DNA from 4 places in the Corallincola platygyrae genome. Region 1 is predicted to be linked to each of the others. Evidence: riboswitches for the same ligand, from Rfam matches in the RefSeq annotation. Region 1 holds a riboswitch; each other region holds the start of a gene.
The links. A riboswitch is a leader RNA that binds a small molecule or an ion and turns the genes downstream of it on or off. The one in region 1 is predicted to bind cobalamin.

Region 2: another riboswitch for cobalamin. It lies ahead of nrdD (anaerobic ribonucleoside-triphosphate reductase); the one in region 1 lies ahead of nrdA (class 1a ribonucleoside-diphosphate reductase subunit alpha).
Region 3: another riboswitch for cobalamin. It lies ahead of ABEA14_RS09405 (ABC transporter ATP-binding protein); the one in region 1 lies ahead of nrdA (class 1a ribonucleoside-diphosphate reductase subunit alpha).
Region 4: another riboswitch for cobalamin. It lies ahead of ABEA14_RS09425 (TonB-dependent receptor domain-containing protein); the one in region 1 lies ahead of nrdA (class 1a ribonucleoside-diphosphate reductase subunit alpha).

The regions. Positions count from the first base shown of each region.
Region 1 is NZ_BAABLI010000008.1:254,942-259,204, reverse strand. Features, by position in the region: gene nrdA (class 1a ribonucleoside-diphosphate reductase subunit alpha) at 1-2,179, opposite strand, end outside; cobalamin riboswitch at 2,350-2,576, opposite strand; gene ABEA14_RS06805 (group I truncated hemoglobin) at 2,723-3,082, opposite strand; gene ABEA14_RS06800 (hypothetical protein) at 3,438-4,263, shown strand, end outside.
Region 2 is NZ_BAABLI010000016.1:123,389-127,651, reverse strand. Features, by position in the region: gene ABEA14_RS14590 (hypothetical protein) at 1-789, shown strand, start outside; gene ABEA14_RS14585 (hypothetical protein) at 890-1,498, opposite strand; cobalamin riboswitch at 1,757-1,990, shown strand; gene nrdD (anaerobic ribonucleoside-triphosphate reductase) at 2,122-4,242, shown strand; gene nrdG (anaerobic ribonucleoside-triphosphate reductase-activating protein) at 4,242-4,263, shown strand, end outside.
Region 3 is NZ_BAABLI010000011.1:42,531-46,793, reverse strand. Features, by position in the region: gene ABEA14_RS09415 (cobyric acid synthase) at 1-32, opposite strand, end outside; gene ABEA14_RS09410 (FecCD family ABC transporter permease) at 32-1,066, opposite strand; gene ABEA14_RS09405 (ABC transporter ATP-binding protein) at 1,059-1,931, opposite strand; cobalamin riboswitch at 2,089-2,292, opposite strand; gene ABEA14_RS09400 (histidine phosphatase family protein) at 2,400-2,966, opposite strand; gene ABEA14_RS09395 (AEC family transporter) at 2,985-3,923, opposite strand; gene acs (acetate--CoA ligase) at 4,171-4,263, shown strand, end outside.
Region 4 is NZ_BAABLI010000011.1:47,433-51,695, forward strand. Features, by position in the region: gene ABEA14_RS09415 (cobyric acid synthase) at 1-823, shown strand, start outside; partial or broken gene ABEA14_RS09420 (cobalamin-binding protein) at 973-1,557, shown strand; cobalamin riboswitch at 1,669-1,828, shown strand; gene ABEA14_RS09425 (TonB-dependent receptor domain-containing protein) at 1,883-3,739, shown strand; gene ABEA14_RS09430 (substrate-binding domain-containing protein) at 3,812-4,263, shown strand, end outside.

The DNA.
Region 1 (4,263 bases):
GACCGCACTTGTAGGCACTCAGCAGATCCTGCAGCAGTAGCTGCATTGGTACCTTACCTTCGCCAAATCTGGCCGGGTCATAGTTGGTATTGGCCGAGATCGCCTGATCAACAAACTTCTGCATCACGCCCACCAGTTGCAGGTAGCCGGTGTTATTGGGGATCTGCCACAGCAACTCATATTGCTCGCGGTACTTGGTCAGATCCGGTACCACCTGCTTCAAGATCCCGTCTTTTGATGCCTTTACGCTGACAAAGCCCCGGGGTGGCTCGATACCGTTGGTGGCATTACTGATCTGAGATGAGGTTTCCGACGGCATCAATGCGGTTAGTGTCGAGTTACGCAGGCCCCAACGGCCGATATCAGCACGCAGTCCTTCCCAATCACACTGCAAAGGTTCATTGCAGTAGCTATCAACATCCGACTTGTAATGGTCGATGGGCAACTCGCCTTTGGCATAGGTTGTGTCGGCAAAGGCGCTACATGCGCCCTGCTCCTGCGCTAGCTGATTGGACGCCTTGAGCAGGTGATACTGGATCGCTTCAAACGCTCGGTGCGTCAGGCCAAGAGCGCTGCCATCTGAATATTTGGCGCCATTTTTGGCGAGGTAATAGGCGTAGTTAATGACACCGACACCCAAAGTACGGCGGCTCAGCGAGCCGATTCGAGCCGCAGGAACCGGATAGTTCTGGTAAGTCAGCAAACTATCCAGTGCACGTACCAGCAGGTCGGCCAAGGGGCCTAGCTCATCCAGTGATTCAAGCGCGCCCAAGTTGAAGGCTGCAAGTGTACACAGCGCGATCTCACCGTTTTCGTCATTGATATCCTGCAGTGGCGTGGTTGGCAGAGCGATCTCAAGGCAAAGGTTTGATTGGCGGATAGGCGCCTTGGCCGGGTCAAATGGACTGTGGGTATTACAGTGGTCAACGTTCTGGATATAGATACGACCGGTAGATGCGCGTTCCTGCATCAGACGCGAGAACAGCTCAACCGCTTTTATCTTCTTACTGCGGATCGCAGGGTCCTGCTCATACTGGGTATATAAACGCTCAAACTCATCCTGATCGGCGAAGAAGGCGTCATATAGACCGGGCACATCTGATGGGCTAAACAGAGAAATGTCGCCATTCTGCAGCAGACGCTGGTACATCAAACGGTTTAGCTGCACCCCGTAATCCAGATGACGGACACGGTTCTCTTCTACGCCCCGGTTGTTCTTCAGCACCAGTAGCTCTTCCGCTTCCAGGTGCCATAGCGGATAGAACAGGGTCGCAGCACCGCCGCGCACACCGCCCTGAGAACAGCACTTCACTGCGGTTTGGAAGTGTTTGAAGAAAGGAATACAGCCGGTGTGGTTGGCTTCGCCGCCACGAATTGGCGAGCCCAATGCACGAATACGACCACCGTTAATACCGATGCCCGCACGTTGACTGACGTAACGCACAATCGCCGATGTCGTCGCGTTAATGGAATCCAGTGAGTCACCGCACTCAATCAATACACAGGAGCTGAATTGGCGAGTCGGGGTGCGTACACCCGCCATAATTGGCGTCGGCAAAGAGACCTTAAAGGTTGATGCCGCCTCATAGAAGCGACGCACATAATCCAGGCGAATCGCTTTGTCGTAATTGGCGAACAGGCAAGCACCGATCAACAGATAGAGGAACTGTGGGCTCTCGTAGAACTCGCCCTTCACCCGGTCCTGCACCAGATACTTGCCTTCCAGCTGTTTCACCGCAGCATAGGCAAAGGTCAGATCTCGCTGATGGTCGATAAAGCTGTCCATCAAGGTGAACTCTTCCATGCTGTAATCCTGCAGCAGCTGGGCGTCATAACGCTGCAGGTCAACCAAACGACCGACATGCTGGTACAGCGATGGCGGCGCATACTGACCATAGGCCTTTTTGCGTAGGTGGAAGATAGCCAGGCGAGCAGCCAAGTATTGATAGTCAGGGGTTTCTTCAGAGATAAGATCCGCTGCCGACTTAATCAGGGTTTCGTGGATCTCCGTGGTGGTAATGCCATCATGAAACTGCAGGTGGGCTTTCAGCTCGACCTGACTCACAGATACCGTATCCAGACCTTCGGCGGCCCAAGTCAGTACTTTGTGGATCTTATCGAGATCTAATGGCTCATGGCGGCCACTTCGTTTCGCTACAGAGATATTCTTGCTGTTCACCTTGTCGAGCTCCTTTAACGACAAGGCAGGGGGAAGGTATGACGCCAGCCATGCAAATGATCGGGCGCCAACGTTTGTGTCTGGGCCAGGTACCGAGCATGGTCGAGCCACACACCGGATCACCCCGCCCGATGTTTGGTTATTCAGAAGTTGAGTGCTGATAAAAAGACTGCGAAGCACTCTTCACGGCAGGTCTCCTGGCTCTTGCGTCGTTGCCTTTGTTCGCCTTCCCAGAGGGGACTCCAGTGGCTAAAGAACATGGCTCTGCAATTACAGTTGCGGGGGCAGCTGTGGCTTAGTTTGGGTGGCTGTTTTCCACCTTACGCACCACATTCCCTATTAATCCGCGGTCTCTTTGTAGAAAGAGTCCTAAGGAACCGTTCGGCACATATAGTGGTTTAAGAATTGATTTAGGTCAACATATTGTGTCTGACAAATGAGAGAACGGTGATTTGTTGCACAAAGGTCGGGCAAAAAATCGGCGGTGATGTGTGGATCTGCAGCCACACAACCACCGCCGAATATTGTCAGAACAAGCAGAAATCACTGGTGCACTATCATGCCCTTCATGCTGTAAAGCACAAACAGCACCTCTTCCTGAGCGCGCTGGCCTACCTCGTTTTTCTGCAGTGCCGCTAAAGCATCATCCAAAACCGCAACAAACTCTTCGACGTCAATGTTCATTCCGGTGTGGGCGGTTTCCATATCTTGGCCCTCATATACCTGAGGGCCACCGGTACCTGTGATAAAAAATGCGGCGGCGCTGGCTTTCAACGCGGGAATATCGACGTTGGCGAATCGTTTGGAGATTCGGGGGTTAGTACAGTGGTTATCTACTACATCGCTGGCGATCCGGGTGATGCCTTCGGTACCACCCAATCTTTCATAGAGTGAAGTCGTCATCAAAGACTCCTTACTTTTCGTGCGTGTATTGAACGGTACTAGAAAGTTATAGCACTCCTTGGCAATTCTGCCCCGCCCAAGACATGCCGCCGAGTAGACACAAAAAGCATTAGCCAATACGAGTTCATGACGATAGCAATCTAGCCCTAAAACCGAAACCTAAAACCGAAGCCAAAAACCGCAACCCAAACTTTTAAGTCTGGCGCACTTCCATGCTTCATCCAGCCCCACCCTGCTTAACCGTAACCAAGCTTGCGCCCAATCAAACAACGCGCCAGTAAGCATCAGTTCCGACCGAAATCCACTCTCCAGTGGCTAGGCTCAGGATTGGACCCCTTTCTCAAGGCAGATGGATATGGCCATTTTCAAACGATCCTTCCGACTGATACACGGTATTTCAAAACTGATGATGGTGTTTATGCCGCTGGTGATATTGGCATGTGTGGCCATGGCTATATTTCATATTCACCAAGGGGCCAAACACTACGGCGCCATCGTCAAAAAGGACTCGGCACTGGTCGGCAGTGCCTATCACCAGATCGAAGACAACATTAAGCAACTTTCAGGTATCCAAGAGCTTAAGAAAGTCGAAGAACAATGGGTTTTAATCTACGACCGAGTGAAGTTGGAAGTAGAGAAAGACAAACAGATAATTGACGACACGTTCAAAGCCGAATGGGCAAAGATTAAAGCAGATGCAGCCAAGATTAACTCTGCGCTGGATGAAGTAAAACGCGAAACAGATCAGCTGGTGCATACGGCTCACCAGGTCTCCCATGCCCTGTTTGGCTTATTCGGTTTTCTAAAACCTCTGCTGAATGCGATAGCCAACAATGCATTGAGCGTCTTGGTTAATTCAATAAATCAGTCAGTTGGCGAAGTCGCCCTACTCAGCGGTGAGGTTGCGAAAATGATTGAAGATGGGGTTCAGGCCATAGAAGTTGAGCAGTTAGAAGAGCTGACAGATCGCCTGTTAGCCCTAAATACCAGCATCAAAGCCGACCTGGAGCTGCTTAACCTGTCACTGGACGAGCTGCGGGACCTGAAAGAAAAGTTGGCAGAGCAGAACCAACATCTACTGGATGAAAACGGTCTCCCCATTGGCTACCAGTTTGTTATCTATGGCCTGATCGCGTTCTTCCTGTCTCTGTTCTACTTTGCCTATCTCTATCTGCGTCACT
Region 2 (4,263 bases), on a different contig from region 1:
CTTACCCGAAAAGCAACAACTGCTAGCGAGTTTATGCTCTCTCCCGACCAATATGTAAGGCTTCACTCAAAAGACCGAAGTATCGTATATAGTCAAAGAAATGACTTCAATTTTTCACCTGTCTACCTTCCTGATGAACCTAGGTCAGACGAAGTGTACTACCACTACTGTGATTTTCAGAGTTACCGCACTCAGGATGGCAATATCATATTCCCATCTCGTTCGGCATTTTCACAACCCCTGACTGATGCAGAATGCAGTACCGAATCATTCCAAAATGAGGTGGTGACTCTTGTAGGCGCTGATGAGAGCGGCATTTACTACCAATCTCAATTGAGCTTTGCGCCCAATACAGAGTTTGTCCAACTAACCTATGAAGTTAATCATCCGAGAGCCTCAACGATTTCTTGGTTGCTATATGGTCCCGCAAACAATGAGTCAATTCCTCTGTTTCAGCTGACACCTGAAATTGACGAACTTGCAGATTTGATAACAAATGTGCGCGCGAACCTTACGCTGGAGTATTTTCATGGTTTTAACAATTTTACGGACCTTGCTGAAAATGTTTTGACCGCGAATGCGCTTTACGCAGAATCAGTACCGAAGTTTTCAAGTGAACCGATTAGAACTTCCGTTTGGGTAGCTGAGTTCATACCGAGTACACCAATCTCAAGTTTTTCTGAAAACTTAGAAAAAATTGCTGCAAAGGCTGCCAATAGGCCAAAGCTTGACTCGCTACCACCAGCCAAACCAAGTGAAATAATTCACACAGAGGACTTAACTCACTAATCTATAATCACTGCACAAAGGCCGCATTCGCGGCCTTTTGTTTATGTCATCGAAGGCTATGCATACGCAGACAGAAACAACATACAGCCAAGGCTATGAACTAATCCTCATACCCCCAAGGCGCCTTTGGTGGCGTGATCGACTTAGTCAGATCAAAATCCACTCTGAATTCTCTCCCCTCTCTCACCAGTCGGTAGGTAAATTTTTCGGGATAAATATACATCTGCCACATGTTGCCGTTGGATTGGGGAATGCCTGCGGCTACAAACATCTCTTTAGTGGGTTGATCGGCAGGAAAGGACTGCACCTGAGGCCAGCCAGCATCCAGTGTATGGCCACCATACATTGTCAGCTCATCATGGCTGCCATCTTTATGGCGATGATCATGCTTAAGAGAAATACCTGAGCCAGTTTTGGTCAGGATCCAGGTGCGAGAATGATCATCACCTACATGAAAAGGTATTTGCAGCTGTGCGTCACTGCAACGCCTTACATGCATCACCAGCTGTTTATCTGTAAAGGCGTCACTTGGGTCGTTATCCAGGGTGATTTTACCTTGATACGCCTTTCCGCAGTGCTTGCTTAGATTTTCAAAAAACGCATCCTGACTGGCGACTGAAACCAACGGGGGCTCACTGGCTAACGCTAGTGTGGAAGATAGCGCTAAAACACTCGCGGTAATGACTCGATAGGATTTTTTTAAAGGCATGAGTGGTCACCAGACAGTTAGTTACGTCAGAAACGGATAGCAAGGTAACACAGACCCGCGAAGCAGTCGCGAGCGCTACCTGCCAGATTTCACGAGATCGCATTGGGTGATTAGTGCCAAACAATCAAGAAGGCTGTTGAGTTGCATTCAACATCACACTTTCATGCAGTTATTAAAACACCTTCCGCATTTTTGTCTTGAATCAAAGAAGCCCTACTTACCCAAACACCTCATCTAGTGCCAGCAAAAAATAGATGCCACTATATATAGGATTTCGGTCCAAAGCTGCACTAACAACGTTTGCAGGTGGATAATAGGGAATTCGGTGCCAAGCCGAAGCTACCCCCGTAACTGTAACTGGTAGGAAAACTGCATCCTCATGCCTGTTTCAATCAGGCAACGTCACTGGCTCAGAACTATATCAGGGCTGGGAAGGCGGCAGTCAATTCCGATACCAGAAGCCAGGAGACCTGCCGGGATCAGAGCGAGCCACGCTGGGCGGGGTGTACCAGCCATGCAAGTATCTCTATCTGCGACGACAGCGCAGATATGTCTGCATGCCCTACCCCACAAACTCCCAGACGGCTCTCAATAACAAAACTAATTAAGCTCTGGAGAGACCAATGCAGCAAGTCGTGATCAAGCGAGATGGAAGTCGCGCGCCCTTTAACCCCAAACGAATTCAAAGCGCGGTACAAAGTGCCTGTCAGGTCGTGGGTATTGGCTCAAGCGAACTTGCTGAAAAAGTCACAGAGCAAGCGATCAGTCGACTTTCCAACAACATCGACCTTCATATCGATGAGATCCAACAGGCAGTCGAAGATTGTCTGATGGCGAGTGAACAAAAGGCCGTTGCACGAGCGTACATCGAATATCGTCACGACCGTGACCTGGCCCGAGAAAAAGCCAGCCAATTAAACCAGGAGATCCGTGGTTTAATGGAGCAGAGCGACCTAAACCTGCTCAATGAAAACGCCAATAAAGACAGCAAGGTTATCCCTACCCAGCGGGATCTGCTGGCAGGCATTGTTGCTAAACATTATGCCCGTCGCCATATTCTGCCGAAGGATGTTGTTTCGGCACACGACAAAGGCGAGCTGCATTACCACGACCTCGATTACGCACCCTTCTTCCCCATGTTCAACTGCATGCTGATTGACCTGAAGGGCATGCTGGAAAACGGCTTTAAGATGGGCAATGCCGAAATCGATACGCCTAAGTCCATCGCTACAGCTACGGCGGTCACTGCCCAGATCATCGCTCAGGTTGCCTCACATATTTACGGTGGCACCACAGTTAACCGCATCGATGAAGTACTCAGTCCATATGTCACTGCCAGTTATGAAAAACACTTGGCCATCGCCAACGAGTGGAAAATCGATAACGCAGAAGCCTATGCTAGGCAACTGACTGAAAAAGAGTGTTTTGATGCGTTTCAGTCGTTGGAATACGAAGTAAATACGCTGCATACCGCCAATGGCCAAACCCCATTTGTGACCTTTGGTTTTGGATTGGGCGACAGCTGGGAAGCGCGCCTGATCCAAACGGCTATATTGAAAAACCGCATTGCCGGTTTAGGGCGAAACAAAAAAACAGCCGTTTTCCCCAAACTGGTTTTCGTAATTAAGCAGGGCTTAAACCGATTGGCGGACGACCCCAACTACGACATCAAACATTTGGCGCTGGAATGTGCCAGTAAGCGCATGTACCCAGATATCCTCAACTATGAGCAGGTTGTCAATGTCACTGGGTCATTTAAGACACCCATGGGGTGCCGGAGCTTCCTTGGCCAATATGAAGAGCAAGGCGAAGAGGTACATGACGGACGCAACAACCTTGGTGTAGTGAGCCTCAACTTGCCTCGTTTAGCACTGGAGGCTCAGGGTGATGAGACCCTGTTCTACCGACTACTGGACGACAGACTGCTACTCGCCAAAAAAGCGCTGGACTCCCGTATTGCGCGATTGGAAGGCGTAAAAGCACGCGTCGCCCCAATCCTTTACATGGAAGGTGCATGCGGCGTCAGGCTGAAGGCTGATGATGACGTGATCCAGCTGTTTAAGAATGGTCGCGCGTCGATTTCGCTGGGTTATATCGGTTTGCATGAAACCGTCAATGCCCTGTTTGGCGCTGATGACCATCTATTTGACGATAACACCCGCCAGCAAAAAGCTCAGGCGATTGTTGCCCACTTAAGGTTGGCGACCGAACGTTGGAAGCGTGAAACCGGGTTTGGTTTCAGCCTGTATGCTACACCGAGTGAAAATCTGTGTAGTCGCTTCTGTCGACTGGACACCATCAGTTACGGCGTGATCGATGGCGTCACTGACAAGGGCTACTACACCAACAGCTTCCATCTGGATGTTGAGAAAAAGGTAAATCCGTTCGACAAGCTGGATTTTGAAATGGCCTACCCGGCGATAAGTAGCGGCGGCTTTATTTGTTATGGCGAATATCCGAATATTCAGCACAATCTCAAAGCGCTGGAAGATGTTTGGGATTACAGCTACGAGCGCGTGCCCTATTACGGGACGAATACGCCTATCGATGAGTGTTACGAATGTAACTACCAGGGCGAATTTGACTGCACCAGCAAAGGTTTTACCTGCCCTAACTGCGGCAACCATGACCCAGCTAAAGTCTCGGTGACTCGGCGAGTCTGTGGCTACCTGGGCAGCCCAGATGCCAGACCGTTTAACGCGGGCAAGCAGGAAGAAGTTAAGCGCCGGGTTAAGCACCTCTAATGTACTATCAGGCCTATCACC
Region 3 (4,263 bases), on a different contig from region 1:
ATCAGGGTAGGAGCATATTTACGCTGGCTCATCAGATCCCCTTACTGGCACGGCGGCGCAAAATGATCAGGAAGAACAGGCTGCCCAACGCCGACGTAATGACGCCAACCGGCAGCTCCTGATCGGGCAGTAGCTTCCTAGCCAGCACGTCGATCCAGACCATAAACAGGCCTCCGGTCAGACAGGTAGCCAGCAGGTTGCGCATCACATTGACGCCCAGCAGCATGCGCACCAGATGTGGGATCATCAGACCAACAAAGGCGATACCGCCACAGTAGGCCACCAGGGTCGCTGTTATCAGTGAGCTGAGCAGTAACATGCCGATGCGAAGTTTGGCGACATCGACACCCAGAGTGCGTGCACTCTCTTCACCGGCTAAAACGGCGTTTAATTGGCGAGCAAAGCCGAGAAACAGCACTAAGCTGGCGCCGGTTATTAGCAGCGGCAACCAAAGCGTGTCCCAGCTGGCACGAGTAAAACTGCCCAACGTCCAGAACAACACTGAGGCTGTGGCTGACGGTTCGCTGGTGTAGAGTGCTAGGCTGGTGACGGCGCTGAACATAAATGAAATAGCCACACCAGCCAGCAACATACGCTCGATTTGGTTGCCTCCGGGGCGGCTGCTCATGGCGACTACCAGAGCAACCGACAATGCACTGCCCACGAAGGCACCCATGGGCAGGGCGATAGTTGCGCCGAGGCCAAGGACTGCAATCACCATGACGGCACCAAATGAAGCGCCAGACGAGATCCCAAACAGGTAGGGATCGGCCAGAGGGTTACGAGTGACGGTTTGAAGCACTGCGCCGGAAAGTGCCAGGCCGGCCCCAGCGATAAACGCAAGCAGAACCCGGGGTAGGCGAATGTCGATAATGATCTTCTGTTTGATATGGCTGATATCGCATCCGCCACCCAACTGCGCGCAGGTGGCGCGCCATACATCGGCAAACTCTATTTGCGCGGCGCCGAAGCTGGCTGCCAGCATGGGTGACAGCAGGGCGATAATCACGAGAGCCGTGATGGCCGAAACGCGAAACATCGGAAAGCGCCAGAGCAACTCAGTCATCGGACACCCCAGACGAGTTGTTGCCATGATCGCCGGAACGGTATCCGTAATGGTAAGTGATCCTTGGGTGGCCATGGTCTGGGTGGCGGTCAATACTGCTGCAGACGCCAAATACGTTGGCCAGAGTGGCCTCAGTTAGCACTTGATCCGGAGAGCCTTGCTCAACCAGTTCTCCCTGATTGAGTAACAGCAATTGATCGCAGAATGCACTGGCTAAATTCAGATCATGGATGGAGGAGAGCACTGTGGTTCCCAGATGTTTGGCTAGCTCCAATACTTGGATCTGGTACCGCACATCCAAGTGGTTAGTGGGCTCATCCATCAACAAGAGTTTGGGGCGTTGCACAATGGCGCGGGCAATAAGTGCACGCTGTTTTTCACCGCCTGAGAGTTGGTCAAAAGGCTGTTTCGCCAATGCCGTCAGGCCGACCTGATCAATTGCATCATCGACCAGCGCGAGGTCCGCGGCGCTGTCAAACTCGAATGCGCGCTTATGCGGGGTGAGTCCCATGCGCACCACATCGCGCAACCTTAAACCAAAGTTGCCTGTGGTTTCCTGCAATACCACAGCAATCTGGCAGGCAATTTCACGGGCCGAACTGTGCCATATATCTTGACCATTTAGCTGTATACGCCCCTGCGTAGGACGGTTAACTCGGTACAGACAGCGCAGCAAACTGGATTTACCGGCTCCGTTGGGGCCAATCAGACCGACAAAGCTACCTGGGGCGATTGCAAAACTTATATGCTCAAGAATGGCACGCGCATCTGCCTGCCAGTGCAGATTCTCAACCTTAAGCAGTGAGTCTGCATCAGCATTGGCTGACTGCGACTGTCTTTGCGACGTTCGGGTGGATGTTTGCAACGTGATCCGCCTGGTACCTGTATCAGTATGCGTATACGGACAGATATTTGCTGAATACCAAATACGGGTCAGGTGGCGGGGTCATCAGGTGGCGCGCAGATGGCGCAAGACTGGATAACACTGCCCTGAGTAACCCGCTCAGGAAAAGCAAAAAGCCGTGTTTATACTTGCAGAGGCAGGTCTCCTGGCTCACAGCATTAGGACGTTTCGTCCCGGCTACATACCTTCCCAAACAACACAATCTGTTCAGTGGTTTCTCAAGTTGAGATTGTAGCGCTCTGTTCACAGTTGCGGGTACAGCCGCGGTATTACACCGCGTTCCCTTTTAAGCCTGTATGGCACCTTTGCAAGGTGTGTTGCTGCTGTCTCTGAGTTATCAGTTTTTGCGCAAGCCAACACATCAATGGGGCGAGATTATCCGGTAAAACTTATGTAACAACAAGTTTAGAACGCTCGTTTATGTAAAGGCTAGTGAGCCCAGGCCAACCCCACTACCGAGCCATTTTCGTAATGCCCACTGCGAACAGGGTGCAGGGGGAGAGAAGCTAACCCTTGAAGCAAGATCGCCAGTACGGATCCGTGAGTGACCACGGCGACGGCCTGGTCAACATGGTTGCCAGCGATATCCGCCAAGGTTTGTTCGCTGCGATGCCAAACATCTCTGACACTTTCGCCTCCCTGCGGCGTCGCGTCTGGTGAGCTATCGACGTGCAGATTACATAAGGCCAGTTGTTGTGCTGTCATTTCTGTCAGCTGCATCCCCTGAAGTGGACCGAAGTGGCGTTCTCGCAAACCTGGTAACTGGGTCAATGACAACTGGTGTCGGTTGGCAATCAATTGTGCAGTATCGTTGCAGCGTCCTAGGTCACTGGTGTAAATGGCACTCAATTCGGTACCTTCTAATAGCCTGGCGGCTTGTTTTGCCTGGTCCCAACCTTTATCGGTTAACGGGCTGTCGAGGTGCCCTTGCAGGCGAAGGGATTGATTCCATTCCGTTTCGCCGTGCCTGACCAGGTAGAGGTGTGTTATCGCCATCTCAAATCATCATCCATGTTACGTCTTGGGTAGCAATAGTGCTGCCAGCCACATGCTCATCGTGATGCTGGCTAACATCGTAGACAAAAGTACCGCGGCTGCCACTTGCGGTTCAGCCTGTTTATGCTGATGGGCAAATGCATAGGCGTTTATTCCCACCGGTGTAGCAGCTAAAAGAATGACAACTGCACCCACCTCGTAATCACTCGGCCGCCACCAATACCAAGTCATGACCCAAACCAGTAATGGCATCAAAATCACTTTAAGAGCGCTCATCACTATGACCCGAAAGCCGATGCCTTTAAGTGAATATTTTGCTAACGCTATGCCCAACACCAATAAAGAGCAAGGAATGGCGGCATCACCCAACCACTCAAGGATGGTTACCATACTTCGTGGTAGTTCCAACTCAAGCAGTTTTGCCAGCACTCCAAGCAATATCGAGGCGACCAGTGGTGTGGTAATGGTATTGAACAAGGCTTTAAGAAACGCTTTCCAATGTGGGCCTTGTTTTTGGCCTAGCTCTAACGCCAGGCCGCTGATGGTAAACAGCAGGGCGCTGTGAAAACCGATAATGAGAAAAGCTGGCGCCAGCGCTTCATCGCCGAATACTGCGAGAATGCAGGGGATACCAATCAGTACGTTATTGGAGTAGGTGCTGCCCAGCGCCACACAAGACTTTTCCGCCCCAGTCAGGCGCCACCCACAAAGGCACCAGGCCAGGATAAATATTGCTAGTTGTGGCAGGTAATAACTGCCGAATAAACCCCAGGGGATCTTACTCGGCCACTCAGCATTAAAGCTGCCGTAAAACAGCAGAGCGGGCACTAAAAGGTTAAATGTCAGTGCTGCAATGCCCTGATAGTGTTGTGTTGCGAAGCCGGCAAAACGCCCCATCAGCCAGCCAATTAAGATGAGACTGAAAACGGGCACAAAGATAGTAAATACCGGCAGCATGGCGTCACTGGTTGGATGTGTGGGACAGATTACTCTAGCGACAAACCTATGCTTTAACAATGAATTAGCAAAGGCTATAGGAACTAATTTGGTGAAAAAATGAACGCAAGGGGAAAACTCTGAAATTGATCACAGGTTTGCCCATTTTCTAAACAAACATGTCGGTGAAGCGCCTGATTGTTGCGTACGCTTGAACACCTAATACCAATAAAAATCTAATCAAGCTAATCAATTGGGGAAAAGCAAAATGAGTGACAAACAGGAACTCTACCTGCCATCTGAAAGCGTGAAAGAAAACGCCACAATTAAAGACTATGAAGCCTTGTACAAGCGCTCGATC
Region 4 (4,263 bases), on a different contig from region 1:
GGTGCTGGGGGTCATGCCCTACCTGCATGATCTGCAGTTAGACGCCGAGGATGCGATCCGTGCTGACCAGTCAACTCAGGACGCTGTCGTCAAAGTGGCCGTGCCTGTGCTACCCCGGATCAGTAACCATACCGATCTGGATCCGCTGCGCTTAAACCCGAATGTCGATCTAATCTGGGTAACCATGGGGCAGTCTTGGCCACAAGCTGACCTTATCATACTCCCGGGAAGTAAATCGGTAAGAGACGATCTGGCGTTTATCCGCAGCCAGGGATGGGACAAAGAGATCGCCCGTCATCTTCGCTATGGCGGCAAGCTGCTGGGGATCTGTGGCGGTTTCCAGATGCTTGGAGAGACAATTCAAGATCCTCAGGGCATTGAAAGTGCCGCAGGCGAAAGCCAAGGCTTAGGCTACCTGTCGATGCACACAGAGCTAACAGCAAACAAGGCGCTGGTGAACTGTGAGGGGCAGCTGCAACTGGATAACAGCCAAGCGGAAGTCGCCGGTTATGAGATCCACGCGGGCCGAAGTCATGGCCCGGCACTCAGCCAACCTCTCATCCTGCTCGGTGACAGAGCCGATGGCGCTATCAGCCATGATGGCCAAGTCATTGGCACATACCTGCATGGGCTACTTGATAAGCCTGATGCATGCGCTGCAATACTCAGCTGGGTCTATGGAAAAGCCGTTGAAACCCTGGATATCGCTCAGTGTCGCGAGCAGCAATTGAATCACCTGGCAGACCAGTTCGAACAACATCTGGATATCGATAAACTGATGGCTATCGCTGGCCTTTCCTCATCAAACAAGGAGCGTCCGTAATGAATCCAAGGATGAAGCAGTGGATACTGTTGGTGCTGCTCACGCTGAGCCCAGCACTAACGATGGCAAAACCGATCGAACGTCCTATTGAACGGACTGTTGAAGGAAATATTGAACGGATAGTTGCCCTCTCCCCACACGCTGTTGAGATGCTTTTTGCTATCGGTGCCGGCGATAAGATCGTCGCCACCACAGAGTATGCAGATTACCCCGAACAAGCCTTAAGCATTCCCCGTATCGGCGGCTATCACGGCATTCAACTCGACAGAGTTCTGGAATTGGAGCCGGACCTGATCGTGGTGTGGAAAGGCGGCAACCAACCCGGTGATATCGAACAGCTCAAAAAGCTTGGTTTTACTATTTACCACAGCGAGCCCGAATCTCTGGAGCAGATCGCCGACGAGATCAGTGAATTGGGTGACATGCTGGGTCATCAGGAGCAAGCCAAAGAGGCAGCCACGGCATTTTTAGAACGTCTGGCGGGACTGCGTAATGCGTATGCGCAACAGCCACCAATTAAAGTTTTCTACCAACTTTGGAGCAATCCGCTGATGAGCATTTCCAAAGAGAGCTGGATCCACCAAATGATTCATAGCTGCGGTGGTGTAAACGTGATGGCAGATGCCAGCACCGCTTATCCTCAGGTCAGTCTGGAGCAAGTGCTACTCACTGACGCAGAAGTCATTGTTCGCCCCGAGGACCATGGTACATCCAAGGCCACGGCGATGATTTGGGATAAATGGCAGGAGCTACCTGCCGTAAAAAACAAGCAGATCTACAGTATTGATGGCGATCTGTTACACAGATTCTCACCGCGCGCACTCGATGGCATGCATCGGATGTGCGAGGTGTTAATGACAGCGCGTGCAGCAACAGCAAAGCGCGCCAATTAAAGGGTATTGCGCACGGGAAGCCAGCGAGACTCTGGCACTGCCCCCGCAACGGTATTCATCTGAAATATTTTTCAGGTGTCAGTCCGGAACCGGCGCAATGCAAATAGTGGTGTAAAGACCACATACATAACAACAGGCGCGGAGGGCGCCAACAAAGAGGAACACAATGCACTTTCAATTGTTAAGCGGCAAAACAGCTAAAGCTCATTGGGCAACAGGCGTTCTATTGTTCAGTGGCCTGATCTCATCCTCAGCCATGGCAGACGATGTGCTGCCCAGAGAAAGCGACGATATTGAACATATTGTTGTGACTGCCAGCCGAGTACCACAGCAGGTAGATCACGTCATGGCGGCGGTTGAAGTGATCACCCGCGATGATATCGACAAGCTTCAACCTCAGTCACTGGCTGACCTGCTATCCACTGTGGCAGGTCTTGATGTTGCCAGACAAGGTGGCGCAGGCCAACAGACTTCACTCTTTACCCGGGGCACCAGCTCAGACCATACCCTGATTCTGGTCGATGGCGTTCGTACTGGCTCCGCTACTCTGGGTAACAAAGCGATCGAAAATCTGCCTATTGCGCAGATCGAGCGAATCGAAGTGATCAAGGGGCCTCGCGCGTCACTTTGGGGTTCTGATGCGCTGGGTGGTGTCATTAATATCTTTACTCGTCGACTGAACGCTGGAGAGTTCCAGTTAGGTGTAGAAACCGGCACCAACAGCTTCATCGCTGGTGATGGTCAGGTAGGTATCGGCTACGCCGGCGGCACCACCACCCTGAGTGCCAGCGCCGAGGACAGCCGCGGTTTTGATGCCCGCAAGGACGACGAAACCGATGATGATGGTTATGACCGTCTCTCTGCTGCGATTCGTGGTGACTACAGCATCAACGACCAACTGACGCTGGACTGGGTTGCACAAATCGATGACGGCGCCAACGACTATGACAATAGCTTTGGTGCAAATCGCACCGACTACAAAAACCATTTGTGGCAGCTGCGCACGCACTACCAACGTGATGAGTGGAACAGCGTATTGTCCGTCGCCCAAAGCCGTGACTACAACGAAAACTACGGCAATGGCATCGCTAAAGGTGATGGCGACTTCTTTGAAACCCGCCGCGACCAGGTCAGCTGGATCAATCAATATCAGGTATACAGCGCCTTCAGCGTAGCCGCCGGTATCGATTATTACCAGGAAGAGGTCAGTGCCAATACTGACTTTGCTGAAGACTCACGTGATGTCACCGCGGTGTTTGCCAACGCTCAGTTCCAGGATCAGAAATGGATCGCTGAGGCAGCAATTCGCTATGACGATGTTGAAAACATCGACTCTGAAACTACCTATAACGCCAGTCTGGGTTATCACGTTACCGACAAACTGCTGGTCGCACTGAATGCTGGACACAGCTTTAAAGCACCCACCTTCAACGACCTCTATTACCCTGAATCCTTTGGTTCTCAGGGCAACCCGGATCTGACCTCCGAGACCGCCGACAGTTACGAGTTGCTGGTACGTTCACAATATTGGGGCGTTAATGCCACCGCCAGCCTTTATCGCACCGAAGTGGATGATCTCATCGAGTGGATCTGCGACGAGTTCTGGAACTGTACCCCTGAGAATGTAAGTGAAGTAACCATCACGGGCGGCGAAGTAACCCTGGGTTATCGTGCGCTGGGTCTGGGTCACCGAGCCACCCTCAGCTACGTTGATGCTGAAGACAAAGCCACCGGCTCACAACTGATTCGACGCGCTCGCAAGACCGGTAGCTATCAGGTGACTTATGACTGGCAGGATTTCGAATTCCTCGCCCAATATGAGTATCACGGCGAACGCACCGACGCAGGCCAACGCCTCGACGACTACCACTTGGTCAACTTAGGCGTTGCTTACTTTGTGACTGATAGTTGGACTGTCCGTGCCAAGGCCAGCAACCTGTTTGATGAAAGCTACGAGAACGTATACGGCTATAACACACCAGGCGATGAGTATTACCTGGGTGTCTCCTACCGCCATTTCTAGTCACGTTACAGACACCTTGTTGCTCAAGCCCGGCCAGTGCCGGGCTTTTTCGTAAGGGAAGCGCAAACAGGCATGTTAAAACATCCTATTATTAGCATTAGTAATATCAGTGAGGTCGTTGCCGTGTCCTATGTCAGTCGTCTGCTCGTCGTACTCACCTCCTTTTTTGCTATCAGTTGTAGCGATCCAACTCCTACCGAACCCGATGCCGCCACAGGCGCTAAGCCAAAAGTATTGTTGGTGATGAAGTCACTGGTTAACCCTTTTTATCTTGAGTTGGAAAAGGGGGCGAAACGCGCAGCAAAAGAGCAAGGCATTGAACTGATCGTTCGCTCAGGCACCAATGAGACACTGGTAGAGCAACAGGCGGAGCTGATCGATAAACAACTGAGAATGGGGATCGATGCCATTGTGATCGCCCCGGCTGATTCGGTCCGGATCGTTCCCGTATTGAAAAAGGCAAGTCTGGCAGGGATAAAACTAATCAATATCGACAACCGTATTAGTCAAAAAGCGGTCGCCAA